One region of the Kitasatospora sp. NPDC094016 genome, then DNA from elsewhere that is predicted to be linked to it. Evidence: riboswitches for the same ligand, from Rfam matches in the RefSeq annotation. Region 1 holds a riboswitch; each other region holds the start of a gene.
What was found. A riboswitch is a leader RNA that binds a small molecule or an ion and turns the genes downstream of it on or off. The one in region 1 is predicted to bind cobalamin.
Positions count from the first base shown of each region.

Region 1 (4,365 bases):
GCGGCTGCGGCGATCGCCTGGGGGGTGATGCCGAACTCGGTGTACAGGCGCTGGTAGTCGGCGGACGCGCCGTAGTGCTCCAGGCTGACGATCCGTCCGGCGTCGCCCACCATCTCCCGCCAGCCCTGTCCGATGGCGGCCTCGACGCTCACCCGGGCCCGTACGTACGGGGGCAGGACCTGGTCCTGGTAGTCCTGGGGCTGGGCGGCGAACCACTCCCGGCAGGGCATCGACACCACCCGCACCGCGAGTCCCCCGGCCGCCAGCAGGGTGCGGGCCTCCAGGGCGAGGTGCACCTCGGAGCCCGTCGCGATGAGGATGACGTCCGGCGTCGCGCCGCCCGGAGCCTCGGCCAGGACGTACCCGCCCCGAGCCGCTTCCCGTGCGGGGGCGAACTCGCCGCTGTCGCGGTCGAGGACAGGCAGGTTCTGGCGACTGAGGACCAGTCCGGCCGGGCGGTCGCCGTGTTCGAGGACGGTGCGCCAGCACGCGGTGGTTTCGTTGGCGTCGGCTGGGCGCACGACGTCCAGACCGGGGATGGCCCGCAGTGCGGCCAGGTGTTCGACGGGCTGGTGGGTGGGGCCGTCCTCGCCCAGGCCGATGGAGTCGTGGGTCCAGACGTACGTGACCGGCAGTCGCATCAGGGCGGCCAGCCGGACGGCGGGGCGCATGTAGTCGGAGAAGGTCAGGAACGTGCCGCCGTAGGGGCGGGTCAGGCCCTGCAGGGCGATGCCGTTGAGGATCGCGCCCATGGCGTGTTCACGGATGCCGAAGTGCAGGGTGCGCCCGTAGGGGCCGCCCTTCCAGTTCTTTGTCTGGCGGCCGGTCGGGACGAAGGACGGCTGGCCGACCATGGTGGTGTTGTTGCTGCCGGCCAGGTCGGCGGAGCCGCCCCACAGCTCGGGCAGGACCGGGGCCAGCGCGGTGAGGACCTCGCCCGAGGCGGCGCGGGTGGCCATGCCCTTGGCGTCGGGGGGAAAGGTCGGCAGGACGTCCGCCCAGCCGTCGGGCAGCCGCTGCTCCCGCAGTCGGTCCAGCAGGACGGCGCGCTCGGGGTTCGCCGTGCGCCAGGCCGCTAACCTCTCGTCCCACTCGGCGTGCACCTGCCGACCGCGGTCGGCGGCCTCGCGTGTGCGGCCCAGGACGTCCTCCTCGACGACGAAGTGCTCTTCGGGGTCGAAGCCCAGCAGCCGTTTGGTGGCGGCGACCTCGTCCTCGCCCAGCGCGGATCCGTGGGCCTTGCCGCTGTCCTGCTTGGTCGGGGCGGGCCAGCCGATCACGGTGCGCAGCATGATCAGCGAAGGGCGGCCGGTCTCCTGCCGGGCGGCGCGGGTGGCCGCCAGGAGCGCGTCGACGTCCTCGACGTAGCGGCCGGTGCGCGTCCAGTCCACGGTCTGCACGTGCCAGCCGTAGGCGGCGTAGCGGGCCGGGACGTCCTCGCTGAAGGAGATGTCGGTGTCGTCCTCGATGGAGATGTGGTTGGAGTCGTAGAAGACGATGAGGTCGCCGAGTTCCTGGTGCCCTGCCAGGGAGGCGGCCTCGCCGGTGACGCCCTCCATCAGGTCTCCGTCGGAGGCGATCACGTAGACGTGATGGTCGAAGGGGCTGGTGCCCGCTTCGGCGTCCGGGTCGAGGAGACCGCGTTCGCGGCGGGCGGCCATCGCCATGCCCACCGCGCTGGCCAGGCCTTGGCCCAGCGGGCCGGTGGTCATCTCCACGCCGGGGGTGTGCCGGTGTTCGGGGTGCCCGGGGGTGGCGGAGTCCCAGGTCCGGTAGGCCTGCAGGTCCGAGAGTTCCAGGCCGTAGCCGGCCAGGTAGAGCTGGATGTAGAGGGTCAGGCTGGAGTGGCCGCAGGAGAGCACGAAGCGGTCCCGTCCCAGCCACCGGTCGTCGCCGGGGTCGTGGCGCATGACGTTCTGGAACAGCAGGTACGCCAGTGGGGCCAGGCTCATCGCGGTGCCCGGATGGCCGTTGCCGACCTTCTGCACCGCGTCGGCGGCCAGCAGCCGCACGGTGTCCACCGCCCGCGCGTCGACCTCGTCCCACCCTGCCCGCCCTGCCACCGGATCCGCGAGGGATTCGTCGCGCCGCGCGGTAGCGTCGTTCTGGTCGTTCGCCATGCCGTTGCTCCTTCGTCTCGGCTTGTCGTCCATCGTTCCTGCGGCACTGGGCGGGCACGACCGCCGGGCCGTCGCCCGCGTGGTTGCTGGTGATGTACGAACTATGCCCAGGGGTGGCGCGCTGTCCGGCACGACACACCCTTTCGGTGAGCCGCTCCGCCTCGTCGCTTGCCCCCGAAGTGGGGAAACACACCCCTGACCACCCGTCGCAGGTCCGCGGGAGGGCGTGCGCGGGCCCCCCTTCGACGGCACGGTGCCTCCGCCGCCGAGCAGGGTCGGTGACGGCGTGCTCGATCCGCTCGACGCCGACGACCGTCCACGTCTCCGCCCGCACCTGAGACCCCCGGCCGGGCCCCGTGGCCGATCCCTCCCGCAACCCCGGGAACGGTCCAGACGATCAGCCCTCGGGCTGGCCAGCACCGACCTGACCACGCCTGATACCTTTCCATCGCCGTGGTGTACGGGAAACCGGTCTGAGTCCGGTGCGGCCCTCGCCACTGTTGCCGCGGAGTTCCGCGGCCCTCGCTGACCGGCTTTTCCAGCGGTCAGGGCCACTGGGCGGGCTGGAAGAGCCGTCCGGGAAGGTCGGCCGCGGCGTGTCGATGCGGAAGCCAGGAGACCGGCCACGGCGCTACATGTTCCACGAGGGTTTTGGAGAACACGTGCCCAGCGGTCTGCCGCATCCGTTCCGTTCCATATGTTCCGTACGTCCCACAGGTCCGATACGTGTCGGCCGGGCGGTCGCGGCCGTCCTGTTCGTCGGCATGCTCGGAGCCTGCACGGGCGCCCCCGCGCCCGCCACGTCCGGCGGGACGACCGGAACTGCCGCGCCGGTCAGCGTCGACAACTGCGGGACCACCGTCACGGTCGGCGCGCCGCCCGACCGGCTGGTGACGCTCAACCAGGGCGCCACCGAAGTGGCCCTGGCCCTCGGCCTGCAGTCCCGCATGGCCGGTACCGCCTACCTCGACGACTCCGTCCCGGAGAAGTGGAAGGCGGCCTACGACTCCGTCCCGGTGCTCTCCAAGGACTACCCGACGAAGGAGAAGCTCCTCGCGGCCCGTCCCGACTTCCTGTACGCCTCCTACTCCAGCGCGTTCACCGACAAGGTCGCGGGCACCCGGGAGGAACTGCGCGGCCAGGGCATCCCGTCGTACCTGTCCCCGTTCGGCTGCTCGGACAAGAGCCAGGTGGCGCCGACGACCTGGCAGGCGGTGTGGGGCGAACTGAACGACGTCGCCAAGGTCTTCGGTGTCACGGAGCGGGCCACCGCGATCCGGCAGCAGCAGGAGCAGCAGCTGGCCCAGTTGACGGCGACGGCCGCGGGCAAGGACCTGAAGGTCCTGTGGTTCGACTCGGACACCAAGGCGCCGTTCGTCGGCGCCGGCCACGGCGGACCTCAACTCGTGCTCGACGCCGTCGGCGCCCGCAACGTCTTCGCGGACCTGCCCGGTGGCTGGCAGAACGTGAGCTGGGAGAAGGTCGTCGCGGCGGACCCGGACGCCATCGTGCTCGCGGACGCCGGCTGGGACACGGCCCAGTCCAAGATCGACTACTTGGAGAACGACCCGGTGCTGAGCAAGCTCACCGCCGTGCAGCGCAAGGCCTTCGTGGTGGTGCCGTTCTCGGAGTCGACTCCCGGTGTGCTGCTCGCCGACGGCGCCGCCAAGGTGTCCGCGGGACTGGGCCAACTGCACCCGGGTTCATGACCACCGCGCCCCACCCCGTCGCGCGGCGCTCCGGTCAGGGCCGCGCGACGGCGGCCCTGGCCGTCGGTGCGGCCCTGCTCCTGGCCACCGTGCTCCTCGGCCTGGCCGTGGGCTCGCAACACGAACCGGTCCGGACGGTGATCGACGTCGTCCTGCGCCGTCTCGGGCTGGGCGACCCGAACGTCACGCTGCTGGACGACCAGATCGTCTGGCAGCTGCGGCTGCCCCGGGTCCTGGGAGCGGCCGCCACCGGCGCGGGCCTCGCGGTCTGCGGCGCGGTGCTGCAGACGCTGACCGGCAACGACCTGGCCGATCCCTTCCTGCTCGGGATCTCCGACGGAGCCGCCGCCGGCGCGGTCACCGTGATCGTCCTCGGCGTCGGCGTGTCCGGCGCCGTGGGCACCGGCGCGGTCGCGACGGCGGCCTTCGCCGGCGCCCTGCTCGCCGCCGTCGTCGTCCTGGCACTGGCCGGCGCCCGCACCCGATCGCTACCGACCACCCGGACCGTGCTCGCCGGCATCGCGGTGGGACAGATG
Region 1 is NZ_JBEOUK010000012.1:104,769-109,133, forward strand. It holds gene tkt (transketolase) at 1-2,120, opposite strand, end outside; cobalamin riboswitch at 2,558-2,762, shown strand; gene ABT015_RS14400 (ABC transporter substrate-binding protein) at 2,885-3,829, shown strand; gene ABT015_RS14405 (FecCD family ABC transporter permease) at 3,826-4,365, shown strand, end outside.

Region 2 (4,365 bases), on a different contig from region 1:
TGCCACACTCCCCCGGCCCCGGCGAGCGAACCCGCCGGGGCCGGGGTCTCACGGCGGATCAGCCGGCCGCGGCGGCCTCCGGCGCACCCGGCGCGGCCGCGGCCTTGGCGCGCTGGAGCAGCTGGCCCTTCACGTGCTCGCCGAAGCCGGCGGCCGCCGCGGTGGCGGTGGCGTCGGCGGTGTCGCCGCCCTTCGCCGAGCCCTCGACCGTGAAGTAGGCGTACCGGCCCAGGGTGTTGTGCGTGTTGGTGCAGCCCGGAGTGGCGCAGAAGGCCGGCGCGCCCGGCGCGACGGCGCCCTTGAGGTGGCCGGTGTAGCTCTTCATCGAGGTCTCGGCCTGGATCTTGTGGTCGAAGACCGCGACGCCGACGGTCACCGCGCTGTCACCGGAGACGTAGGTCGCCCGGAGCACCTTCTGGCAGCCCTGGTCACCGAGGACCTTGCCGAGCCCGCCGGTCGTCGAGTTCCCGTCCCAGCAGGGCGAGTCCAGCGAGACGAAGGTCCGGTTCCAGGTGGCGCCGTTGACCGTCACCTGGAGCGCGGAGAACAGTGCCCCCGCGTCCTGCGGCGCCGGGTCGGTGGCAGCCTCCCAGATCGGCTTAGACGGGTCGTCCGGCGCGCCGCCCGGGGTGCCGGACGGGTTCCCACCCGGGGTTGCGGCGGCACCCGGCGCGGCACTCTGGGCGGCACCCGATGCGGCGGAGGACGGCCGGTCGGAGGCCGAGGCGACCGGCCCGGCGACCGGCTTGTCGCCGCCGTCCTTCGTCAGCAGCACCGCCCCGCCCGCGATCAGGCCGCCGACCAGGACGACCCCGACCGCCACGCCGAGGGCCCGCAGCCGGCGGCGGCGCTTGCCGTCCGCCGCGTTGCGGTCCGCCAGTGCCTCCCAGTTCGGCTCGGCGCGCTGCGGCGCCTGGGGCTGCGGGTACGGCTGGGGCTGCGGGTACGGCTGCGTCTGGGGGTGCGGCTGGGGATGTGCCTGGGGATACGGCTGGGGGTTCGGCTGCCACTGCGGCGGCACCTGCTGCCCCGGCGGTCCCGGCTGCGCCACCGGCTGGGCCACCGGCTGCGCGGGCGACACCGGGGGCCCGTACGAGGCCGGCGGCGGCCCGAAGCCCCCGCTCGGCGGCAACACCGGACCGGGCACCACCGGCGGCGGCTGACCGTGCCCGCCCCCCGGCCCGGTGGGAGGCGTTCCCTGCGGACCCTGCCCGGGTGCGCCTGTTCCGTCGCTCACGCGCCCCCTCGCTTCGCTCGATGATCGCTTCGCGAAACGCGCCCCTCGGCGCTTCGCTCGCTCATGCGCCCAGATCGTAGGGCATGCCCCCGGCGACCGGTCCGCCCGGTGACCGTTCCGTATCGAAACCAGGGCGCCGGGGCCCGGAATCAGGGCCCCGGAAGCCCGGACCCGAGGCGCCCCAAGGCCACGAGCCGCCCCCTCCCGGCACCCCCGGTTATCGCTCCGACACACCGTGCCGCACTACATGTGGGGTCGCATCAGAGAGACACCACTAGATGTATGCTCAATCTTGCTGTCGACGCAGGGGAACCCGGTGCGAATCCGGGACTGCCCCGCAGCGGTGAGCGGGCGGCTCCAGCAGTCGCCCCGCGAGTCCGAGTACCTGCCGACGGTGTGCGCACCGGCCCTCCCGCAGAGGCCGCGCCAGCACGAGAACCACCTTCCGGGCCTCGCGGGCGGGCCGGGGACGCCACTGTCGCGCGACGCTTCCTGCGTACGTGCCGTGCTCCCCTGCCCCGAACGGCCCGGTACCCCCCGAGCACCACCGCCGATCGCCGCCAGGAGAGAGCGCCTTGACCACCGCTGCCTCAGCCACCCTGCCCGCCCAGGGCACCGGCCCCGCCCCCACCGACCCGACGGTCTCCGACCCCGGTGGCGCGCTCCTTCGGCTGCTCACCGACCGCAGCGTCGATCTCCCCCAGGTGGACCCCGGCCATGTCGCCGCCGCCGCGCTGCGCGGCCGCCACGCCGGCTCGGACTTCGCCGAGCTGCGCGGGCTGGCCGTGGACGCCGCCGCGTCGATGATCGCCGAGGACCCCCAGTACTCGAAGCTGGCCGCCCGGCTGCTCGCCCTGGAGATCGTCGACGAGGCGAACAGCCAGGGCTCGCGCTCCTTCGCCGCCTCGATCGCCGTCGGCCACGACGAGGGCCTGATCGGCGACACCACCGCCGCCTTCGTCGCCAAGCACGCCGCCGCCCTGGACGCGCTGATCGACGCGCACGGCGACGACCGCTTCGAGTACTTCGGCCTGCGCACCGTGCAGTCCCGCTACCTGCTGCGCCACCCGATCACCCGCAAGGTCATCGAGACCCCGCAGCACTTCCTGCTCCGCGTCGCCTGCGGCCTGGCGGTCGGCGACAGCGAGCAGTCCGTGCGCGAGGTCGCCGAGCTGTACGGCCTGATGAGCCGGCTGGAGTACCTGACCTCCTCGCCGACCCTGTTCAACTCCGGCACCCGGCACCCGCAGATGTCGAGCTGCTACCTGCTCGACTCCCCGCTGGACAACCTGGACTCGATCTACAACCGCTACGCGCAGATCGCCCGGCTGTCCAAGCACGCCGGCGGCATCGGCCTGTCCTACTCGCGCATCCGCTCGCGCGGCAGCCTGATCCGCGGCACCAACGGCAAGTCCAACGGCATCGTCCCGTTCCTGCGCACCCTCGACTCCTCGGTCGCCGCCGTCAACCAGGGCGGCCGCCGCAAGGGCGCGGCCTGCGTCTACCTGGAGACCTGGCACGCCGACATCGAGGAGTTCCTGGAGCTCCGCGACAACACCGGCGAAGAGGCGCGGCGCACCCACAACCTCAACCTGGCGCACTGGATCCCGGACGAGTTCATGCGCCGGGTCAACGCCAACGAGGACTGGTCGCTGTTCTCCCCCGCCGACGTTCCCGAGCTCGTCGACCTGTGGGGCTCCGACTTCGACGAGGCCTACCGCAAGGCCGAGCTGGCCGGCAAGGCCGTGCGCACCATCCCCGCGCAGACCCTGTACGCCCGGATGATGCGCACCCTCGCGCAGACCGGCAACGGCTGGATGACCTTCAAGGACGCCTCCAACCGCGCCGCCAACCAGACCGCGCTGCCCGGCCGCACGGTGCACTCCTCGAACCTGTGCACCGAGATCCTGGAGGTCACGGACGACTCCGAGACCGCCGTCTGCAACCTCGGCTCGGTCAACCTCGGCGCCCACGTCGCCCCCGGGGCCTCCGTCGACGACCTGCTCGGCGCCATGGACTGGGAGCGCCTCGACGCCACCGTCCGCACCGCCGTGACGTTCCTCGACCGCGTGGTGGACATCAACTTCTACCCGACCACCGAGGCCGGCACCTCCAACTCCCGCTGGCGCCCGGTCGGCCTCGGCGTGATGGGCCTCCAGGACGTCTTCTTCAAGCTGCGGATCGACTTCGACTCCGCCGAGGCCGCGCGGCTGTCCACCCTCATCGCCGAGCGCATCATGCTCACCGCGTACGAGCGCTCCGCCGACCTGGCCGAGCAGCTGGGCCGCCACGAGGCCTACGGCGAGACCCGCGCCGCCCGCGGCGAGCTGCACATCGACCACTTCCCGACGGCCGCCCCGCAGTGGGCCGACCGCTGGACCGCGCTGCGCGCCCGCATCGCCGAGACCGGCCTGCGCAACTCGCTGCTGCTGGCCATCGCGCCGACCGCGACCATCGCGTCCATCGCCGGCGTCTACGAGTGCATCGAGCCGCAGGTCTCCAACCTGTTCAAGCGCGAGACGCTGTCCGGCGAGTTCCTCCAGGTCAACCCGTACCTGGTGCGCGAGCTCAAGGAGCTCGGCGTCTGGGACCAGCAGACCCGCGACGCCCTGCGCGAGGCCAACGGCTCCGTCCAGGAGCTGGGCTGGCTGCCCGCCGAGGTCCGCTCGCTCTACCGCACCGCCTGGGAGCTGCCCCAGCGCGCGCTGATCGACCTGGCCGCGGCCCGCATGCCGTACCTCGACCAGAGCCAGTCGCTGAACCTGTTCATGGCGGCGCCGACCATCGGCAAGCTCAGCTCGATGTACTCCTACGCGTGGAAGGTCGGTCTCAAGACCACCTACTACCTGCGCTCGCGCCCGGCGACCCGGATCGCCCAGGCCGCCTCCGGCACCGCCCGCGCCGCCGCGCCCGCGCCCGTGCCGGTGAACACCCCGACCCTCACCCCGGAGGAGGAGGCCGCACTGGCCTGCTCCCTGGAGAACCCCGAGTCCTGCGAGGCCTGCCAGTGAGCACCCCCGACCGCGAGAAGATGCTGCTCGACCCCGGCTTCGAGCTGACCCTGCGCCCGATGCGCTACCCGTCGTTCTACGACCGGTACCGGGACGCGATCAAGAACACCTGGACCG
Region 2 is NZ_JBEOUK010000014.1:148,715-153,079, forward strand. It holds gene ABT015_RS16210 (hypothetical protein) at 59-1,081, opposite strand; cobalamin riboswitch at 1,520-1,644, shown strand; gene ABT015_RS16215 (ribonucleoside-diphosphate reductase subunit alpha) at 1,837-4,248, shown strand; gene ABT015_RS16220 (ribonucleotide-diphosphate reductase subunit beta) at 4,269-4,365, shown strand, end outside.
Region 2: another riboswitch for cobalamin. It lies ahead of ABT015_RS16215 (ribonucleoside-diphosphate reductase subunit alpha); the one in region 1 lies ahead of ABT015_RS14400 (ABC transporter substrate-binding protein).

Region 3 (4,365 bases), on a different contig from region 1:
GCGCGAGGTGGTCCAGCAGGGCGGCGAGCGAGGTGGCGTTGTCGCACACCACCGATCCGCTGGGCGCGGCCCCGCCGCCGAGGTAGCGCTCCCCGGTGACCACGGGTACGCCGGCGGCCAGCAGGCCGGGCACGGCCGGGTCGTCGACCTCCGGGTCGATGACCATCAGCCCGTCGACCCGGGCGGCCAGCCCGCCCTCCGCCGCCTTCCCCGGGGCCAGCAGCACCACGTCGAGGCCGTCCTCGCGGGCCCGCTCGACGGCGCCGAACGCCAGCTTCATGTAGTAGTCGAGGCGGGTCGCCGTGCGCGGCAGGTACAGGCCCACCGCCCCGGTGCTGGAGCGGCGCAGGCTGCGCGCCGCCGAGTTCGGCCGGTAGCCGAGCTCTCGGGCCGCGGCCTGGACGCGTTCGCGCGTCGCCTCGGCCACCCGGCCGGATCCGAGGAGGGCGTCGGAGGCGGTGCTCTTGGACACCCCGGCCGCCCGGGCCACGTCGAACAGGGTCACGGATCGGCTGGTCACAGCCCGGAAGTCTAGACGCAGTACCGGCGGCCACCCGTGGTCCGGGCGCCTGCGATGCTCCTCGCACCCCCTTGCCGGAACGTTCCGGCACAGCTTAGGGTCACCCGTGCCGGAACGTTCCGGCACGGCTTCGGCCGCTGCTCCGGCACCATGACCCGAGATGACCCGAGGACCCGCCATGCGCCTGATCACCGCCCTGAACCCGCCCGCGTCCCCGGCCCGCACCCGCGCGCCCCGGCGCGCCGCCCTGCGGGTCGCCCTCGTCCAGCAGCGCTGGCACGCGGACCCCGAGCAGCACCGGGCCGGCCTGCTGGAGGGAATCCGCCTCGCCGCCGAGCAGGGCGCCGCCCTCGTCGCCCTCCAGGAGCTCACGCTCTCCCCGTACTTCGCCGTGCTGCGCCAGTCCGACCACCCGCAGGCCGTCGAGCCCGAGGACCTGCGCACCGGCCCGACCTTCGCGTTCGCCGCGGCCGCCGCCCGCGAGCACGGCATCCACGTACACGCCTCGCTCTTCGAGAAGGCCGACGGACCGGACGGCCCCGACGGCCTCGGCTACAACACCGCGATCCTCGTCGCCCCCGACGGCACCCTGGTGCAGCGCACCCGCAAGCTGCACATCCCCGTGACCGAGGGCTACTACGAGGACACCTGGTTCCGCCAGGGCCCGGCCGGCGAGGACGCCTTCCCCCTCGCCGAGGTGGGCGACGCCGCCGTCGGCCTGCCGACCTGCTGGGACCAGTGGTTCCCCGAGCTCGCCCGCGCCTACTCCCTCGCCGGCGCCGACGTGCTCGTCTACCCGACCGCCATCGGCTCCGAGCCGGGCCACCCCGGCTTCGACACCCAGCCGCTGTGGCAGCAGGTCATCACCGGCAACGCCATCGCCAACGCCACCTTCATGGTCGTCCCCAACCGCATCGGCACCGAGGGCGAACTCACCTTCTACGGCAGCTCGTTCATCGTCGACCCGTACGGCCGCGTGCTCGCCCGGGCACCGCGCGACGAGGCCGCCGTCCTGGTCGCCGACCTCGACCTCGACCAGCGCCACGACTGGCTCGAACTCTTCCCCTTCAACACCACCCGCCGCCCCGACGCCTACGCGCCCCTGACCGCCCAGCGCTGACGCCCCCCGGCCTCCCCGGCCCGGTTCCGGCCGGGGGACGGGGAGGCCCTTCGGCACCACCGACCAGGCGACCGGACCTCACCGGGACAGCACGCTCAGCGGGCGCTCGCGCTCAGGCGCGCCTCGGCAGGGTCTCGTCGAGGAGACGGGCGATGCCCGGGTCACGGAGCCGGTACCGGACCACCCGCCCGTCCCGCTCGGCCGAGACCACGCCGGAGGCCCTCAGGATGCGGAGGGTCTGGGAGACGGCGGTCGGGCTGATGCCGCAGGCGCCGGCGAGGTCGGAGACCGGGATCGGTCCGGCAGCGTGCATCGCCGCCAGCAGGGCCAGTCTGCCGGGCTCGGCCAGCAGCGCGAACCGCTCGGCCGCGGAGCGCAGCCGGTCACGGTCGGCCACCGCAGCGGCGGCCGCCTGGACCGCTCGGGCATCGATTGCCTCGGGCATGTGCTGCCCTTCCCCCTCGTCACGGCTTTGTCAGCACTTTGCGTTATTGCAACATATGCGCAACTGCGCAGCCTTGTCGACTGGCTGTCCGAGCCCCTACGGTGTTCCCCGCCGTGGTGTTCGGGAAGTTCGGTGACAGCTCCTCAGGGGCCCAATCCGGCGCGGCCCTCGCCACTGTGAACGGGAAGTGCCCCCGGCGCGCCCGCAGCCACTGCGGGCAGTCACCGGTGCCGTACGGCGCACGGGAAGACGAGCCGCGGGGTGCGCTCAGCCCTGCCCGGACGCGGGCAGAACTGTCCATCCCCCAGTCAGGAGACCGGCCACGGCGCGCACGACTCCCCCGACCTCACCGGGGGTGCCCCCATCGAGGAGCTGGAGAGGCCGCCCGTCATGACCCTCACCGACGACACCCCGTCATCCGCCCTGCCCCTGCCCCCGCGCTGGCGGCGCCAGGACACCGTCCGCACCGCCAGCCTGCTCGGCGTCATCCTCGCCATGCACGTGGTCGCCTTCGGCATGCTGTTCCTGCTCGTCGCGCCCAACCACTACACGATCGGCAACCAGGCCTTCGGCGTCGGCCTCGGCATCACCGCCTACACCCTCGGCATGCGGCACGCCTTCGACGCCGACCACATCGCCGCCATCGACAACACCACCCGCAAGCTGATGGCCGACGGCCAGCGCCCGGTCTCGGTCGGCTTCTGGTTCGCCCTCGGCCACTCCAGCATCGTCATGGCGATGGCCGCCCTGGTCGCCGGCGGCGCCCAGATCGCCGGCACCCTGGTCGATGACAAGTCCACCGCCCACCAGTGGCTCGGCGTCATCGGCACCAGCGTCTCCGGCACCTTCCTCTACCTCATCGCCGCGCTCAACCTGATCGCCCTGGCCGGCATCTACAAGGTCTACAAGGCCATGCGGGCCGGCCAGTTCGACGAGAAGCAGTTGGAGAAGCACCTCGACGAGCGCGGCTTCATGAACCGCATCCTCGGCAGGCTCACCAAGTCCATCCGCCGCCCCGGCCAGATGTACCCGGTCGGCGTGCTCTTCGGCCTCGGCTTCGACACCGCCACCGAGGTCGCCCTGATGGTGATGGCCGGCTCCGGCGCCGCCTCCGGTCTGCCCTGGTACGCCATCATCTGCCTGCCGTTGCTCTTCGCCTGCGGCATGAGTCTGTTCGACACCCTCGACGGCACCTTCATGAACTTCGCCTACCACTGGGCGTTCTCCAACCCGGTCCGCAAGGTCTACTACAACCTCACCATCACCGGCCTGTCCATCGCCGTCGCCTTCGTCATCGGCACCATCGAACTGGTCGGCGTGCTGCACGAGAAGCTCGACCTCACCGACCCGGTCACCGGCTGGATCGCCGACATCAGCCTCGACAACGTCGGCTACATCCTCGTCGGCATGTTCGTCGTCGTCTGGGCCTGCGCACTCGCCTACTGGCGCTTCAGCAACGTCGAGCAGCGCTGGGCCACCCGCGTCGAGAAGACCGGCTGACCCGCCCGCCCGGTTCCGGCGGTTCCCGGGGGTGTCGACGATCGTCGACACCCCCGGCGGTCTGCCCGCAGACGGTCGCGGCAGTGGAGTTGCGCCCCCGGCCTTCAGCGCCGGGGGTCGGGTAGTGCCGGGTACGGGACGAAGGTGCTGGTGTGCTCGTCGAGCGCCAGCGGCCGGCCGATGGCGGGCGCGGCGCGCTGGGGGCACGCCGGGCGTTCGCACACCTTGCAGCCGAGCCCGATCGGGGTGGCGGCCGCCACGTCGCCGAGGTCCAGTCCCGCCGAGTACACGAGCCGTGCGGCGTGGCGGAGTTCGCAGCCGAGGCCGATGGCGAAGGTCTTGCCGGGGCGGCCCCAGCCGCCGGGTGAGCGGGTGACGGCGCGGGCGGTCCAGAGGTAGCGCCGGCCGTCGGGCATGGCGGCGACCTGGACGTGGACCCGGCCGGGGGCGGCGAAGGACTCGTAGACGTTCCACAGCGGGCAGGTGCCGCCGGTGCGGGAGAAGTGGAAGTCGGTCGCGGACTGGCGCTTGGAGACGTTGCCGGCCCGGTCGACCCGGACGAAGGAGAACGGTACGCCGCGCAGCCGGGGCCGCTGGAGGGTGCTGAGCCGGTGGCAGACCGTCTCGTAGCCGACGCCGAAGTGGTCGGCGAGGTGCTCGATGTCGTAGCGCGCCGATTCGGCCTCGGCGTGGAAGGCGGCGTACGGCAGCACGAGGGCGGCGGCGAAGTAGTTGGCCAGGCCGATCCGGGTGAGCGACCAGGCGGTGGAGCCTTCCGGG
Region 3 is NZ_JBEOUK010000002.1:105,942-110,306, reverse strand. It holds gene ABT015_RS02320 (LacI family DNA-binding transcriptional regulator) at 1-520, opposite strand, end outside; gene ABT015_RS02315 (nitrilase-related carbon-nitrogen hydrolase) at 699-1,640, shown strand; gene ABT015_RS02310 (ArsR/SmtB family transcription factor) at 1,753-2,085, opposite strand; cobalamin riboswitch at 2,183-2,424, shown strand; gene nicT (Nickel transporter NicT) at 2,476-3,585, shown strand; gene ABT015_RS02300 (short-chain fatty acyl-CoA regulator family protein) at 3,690-4,365, opposite strand, start outside.
Region 3: another riboswitch for cobalamin. It lies ahead of nicT (Nickel transporter NicT); the one in region 1 lies ahead of ABT015_RS14400 (ABC transporter substrate-binding protein).

Region 4 (4,365 bases), on a different contig from region 1:
GCAGCCGTCCAGGCCGTGCCCGTCGTCATCGGAGAAGAACGGTTCGCCCCCCTCCACGGCCACCACCCCGTGGTGGATTTCGTACCCCTCGACCCGCTGCCCGTACGCCGTGCCGACCGGCCGCGCCAGCACCTTCTCGGCGCCGAACCGCACGTGCGTCGGCAGCAGGCCCAGGCCGTCGACCGAGCCGGCCCCGGACTCCACCTCGTCCTCGATCCCGCGCGCCAGCATCTGGTAGCCGCCGCACACTCCGAGGACCGGCAGCCCGGCCGCCGCCCGCGCCTTCAGCGCCGGCTCCAGGCCGCGTTCGCGCAGCCAGGCCAGGTCGGCCACGGTGGCCCGGGTGCCGGGCAGCACCACCAGGTCGGCGTCGGCCAGTTCCTCCGGCCGGGTCACCCAGCGCACCAGCACGCCGGGCTCCTGGGCCAGCGCGTCCAGGTCGGTGAAGTTCGACAGCCGGGGGAAGCGCACCACGGCGACCCGCAGCACGTCCGCCCCGAGCGGGCCGCGGCCGTCCACCCGGTCCACCACCGTGGACAGGTCCAGCGAGTCCTCGGCGTCCAGCCACAGGCCCGGCAGCATCGGCAGGGTGCCCAGCACCGGACGGCCGGTCAGCCCGTGCAGCATCTCCAGGCCGGGCGCCAGCAGCCGCGCGTCGCCGCGGAACTTGTTGACGAACCAGCCCGCCACATGCCGCTGGTCCTCCGCCGACAGCAGTGCCAGCGTCCCGTACATCGCCGCGAAGACGCCGCCGCGGTCGATGTCCCCGACCACCACCACCGGCAGCCCGGCGGCCGTCGCCAGGCCCATGTTGGCGATGTCCCGGTCCCGCAGGTTGATCTCGGCGGGCGAGCCGGCGCCCTCACAGACCACCACCTCGTAGCGGCGGCGCAGATCCGCCAGGCACTCCAGCGACCGTTCCAGCAGGACGGGCTTGCGCTCGCGGTAGTCCAGCGCGCCCACCTCGGCGACCGGCCGGCCCAGCAGCACCACCTGGCTGCGGCCGTCCGCGCCCGGCTTCAGCAGCACCGGGTTCATCGCCGCCTCCGGTTCCACCCGGGCCGCCTGCGCCTGCATCGCCTGTGCCCGGCCGATCTCGGCGCCGTCGGCGGTGACGAAGGAGTTCAGCGACATGTTCTGCGCCTTGAACGGAGCGACCCGCACCCCCTGTCGGGCCAGCCAGCGGCAGATGCCCGCGGTCACCACGCTCTTGCCCGCGTCCGAGGTCGTCCCGGCGACCAGCAGTGCGTTGCTCATGCCCTTCCCTTCCACCGTGTCGTCAGCGAGCGCAGCGCGACGTGCCCCGCGACCGTCGTACCCAGGGCCAGCGCGCCCACCCGCCGGGAGAGCACGCAGGCCCGCTCGATGTCGTCGACCGTCACCGGCCGCAACTCCGCGCCCAGCACCGGCCGGTGCTCCACCCGCTCCCCGTACTGGAGGGTCCCGCCCAGTCGGACGCCCACCGCGCCCGCGAAGGCCGCCTCCGCCTGGCCCGCGTTCGGGCTCGGGTGCGCCGAGCCGTCCCGCCGCCAGACCCGCCAGGCCGTTTTCGGCTGCGGCGCGGCGGCCACCGTGAGCAGCGCCGTCAGCCGGGCGCCCGGCCAGCCCGCCACGTCGTCCAGCCGGGCCGAGGCCCAGCCGAACCGGGCGTACCGCGGCGAGCGGTGGCCGACCATCGCGTCCAGCGTGTTCACCGCGCGGAACGCCAGCAGCCCCGGGGTGCCCGCCAGCGCGCCCCAGACCAGCGCGTTCACCACGGCGTCCGCCGTGTTCTCGGCCACCGACTCGACCACCGCGCGGGCGATCTGAGGCCCGTCCAGCGCGCTCGGGTCCCGCCCGCACAGGTGCGGCAGCCGCTCCCGCGCGGCCGTCAGGTCGCCGGTGGCCAGTGACCGGCCGATGGTGCGCGCCTCGCGGGTCAGCGAGGTGCCGCCCAGCACCGTCCAGGTCGCGGCGGCCGCCAGCGCGGTCCGGCCCAGCGGACGCCGGCCCACCGTACGGTCCAGGGCCGCCGCGCCGGCCGCGACCGCGCCCACGCACAGCGCCGTGTACCCGGCGCCGGCCACCCGGTCGTCCTGCCACACCCGCCGCTCCAGCCGGGTCGCCGCACTGCCGAAGACGGCCACCGGGTGGCCGCGCCGGGGGTCGGCGAAGCGGGCGTCGGCGGCGAAGCCCGCGGCGGCGCCGAGCGCGAACGCGGCGGCGCGGGTCAGCGGGCGCACGGCGGGTTCGGCGGAAGGCCGCGTGGGGTCCGGCAGGGCGGGGCAGCCTGCATCGCGTGCGTGTCCTCACTCAGGGTCCGCGCCCTGGATCGACGTACCGGGGGCGAGAGTCTCCTGGCTTCCGGGTCGGACGCACCCCCGGGCCTTCCAGCGGCTTCTGACGGCCCGCCGTGGCGATGTTCCGAGCGTGCTCCCCGGTGACAGTGGCGGGACCGCGCCGGACTCGCACCGGCTTCCTCTGCATGCCTCCGTTTGGCCCCAGGATCCCATCACGCGGCCGAACCGGGAGTCAACCGAGGTCACGGAGGGGTTGGTCACACCTCGGAGCCCCGTCGCCACCTCCGATCCGCCCGCCCCGCCCGACGCCCCGCCGTGCCTGACGCCCGCCCCGCCCGACGCCCCGCCCGAGCCCCCGTCGTGCCCCGGACGGCCCAGCCCGGTGGCCGCCCGCGCGGCCCCCCGGTGAACTGGTGCCCGAACACCGTCCGCACACCGCCCGGACACCGTCCGGTCCAAGACCAGCAGAGCGGGGAGCGATATGCGTTGGGGAACCGCGGCCGTCGTGGCGGCCGCCGTCGTCGGCGCCGGGGCCGCCGTCCTGGTGATCGGCCGTCGGGCCTCCGAGCGGCTGGTCCACCCGGCGAGCGCCGCCCGGGAGTCCGGCCCCGTCCTGGTGCGGAGCCTCGCCGCGGGCCGGATCACCTTCAACCGCCGCCCCGAGAGCCTGCGCCCCGGCCGCTGGGCCGTGGAATGGGACGACCACGGCCACGCCGTCGTCGAGGAGGTCCTGCACAGCGACGAGAACGGCGTCACCCGCCGCCTCGTCCGCGCGGACCGGGGCACCCTCACCCCCGGCACCGAGGTCCACTTCACCCCCCGCGTCCACCTCGGCGACCCCACCGAGGCGCTCGGCCTCCCCTTCACCGACACCGCCGCCGACGGCGAACTCGGCGCCCTCCCCGCCTGGCGCCTCGACGGCAAACGCGGCACCTGGGTGATCCTCGTCCACGGCCCCGGCGCCGACCGGCAGCAGACCCTCCCGGTCCTCCCCGTCCTCGACCGCCTCGCCCTGCCGGCCCTCGTCGTCACCTACCGGGGCGACCAGGGCGCCCCGGCCTCGCCGGACGGGCTCGGCCACTTCGGCGAGACCGAGTGGCGCGACGTCGAGTCGGCGGTCCGGCTCGCCCTCGACAGCGGCGCCGGCCGGGTCATCCTGTACGGCTGGTCCCTCGGTGCCACCATGGCCCTCCAGACGGCCGCCCGCTCCGCCTGGGCCCATGCCGTCAGCGGCCTCGTCCTGGACTCGCCGGTCCTCGACCTGCCCGCCACCGCCCGCCGCGGCGCCGCCCGGGCCGGCTACACCGGCGCCGCCGCCGAGCTCGGCGCCCTCGCCGCCGAGGGCCGCACCGGCGTCGACCTCGCCGACTTCAGCCGCATCGCCGAGGGCGCCGACCTGCGCGTCCCCACCCTCCTGCTGCACAGCCCCGACGATCAGGTCGCCCCCTTCCGCGCCGCCGAGCGCCTCGCCGCCGCCCGCCCCGGCGTGGTCAGCCTCCGGCCCTTCCCGGGCGCCGACCACGCCACCCTCTGGAACTCCGCCCCCACCCACTACACCGAACTCCTCCGCCGCTGGCTCACCCCCCTTCTCTGAACCCAGCCCCCCCGCACGAGAAGTCACACCGACAGGGCCTCTGTACGAAACCCGAACCTCACCCGTCAGCCACGGAGCGTGACCGGTCGGGCGGGTAGCGCGACCGCCGCCGCAAGGGTTGCGCCGGGATGGCATGACCCCGCCACCTGTTTCCGGCCAGGCGGTTTGCCTCTGTTGCCCGATTGTTGCCCGATCTTGGGGAGGTGCCGTCGACGGCCGCCCGTCCGTACAGCCAACCGGATGTGACAGAAGGCCGGTACAAGGGGAAGACTGCTCGACGTGACGTCTCGGAATCCGCGCGACCGTGATGCCCCGCTCCCTCCGACGATCGGTACTGGTGCGACGGTGACCCGTCTCCCCGGTACGGCCCACCGGCCCGCCGCCGGCAAGCCGGGCGGGGCCGGGGTACCCCGCCGACGAGGGCCCGCTGCGGCGCCCGGTCGGGGGAGGGTTCCCGTACCGGAGGGCTTCCCCGCGCCGGCCGAGCTGGCG
Region 4 is NZ_JBEOUK010000018.1:46,640-51,004, reverse strand. It holds gene ABT015_RS18745 (cobyric acid synthase) at 1-1,257, opposite strand, end outside; gene ABT015_RS18740 (cobalamin biosynthesis protein) at 1,254-2,222, opposite strand; cobalamin riboswitch at 2,331-2,460, opposite strand; gene ABT015_RS18735 (alpha/beta hydrolase family protein) at 2,761-3,873, shown strand; gene ABT015_RS18730 (hypothetical protein) at 4,219-4,365, shown strand, end outside.
Region 4: another riboswitch for cobalamin. It lies ahead of ABT015_RS18740 (cobalamin biosynthesis protein); the one in region 1 lies ahead of ABT015_RS14400 (ABC transporter substrate-binding protein).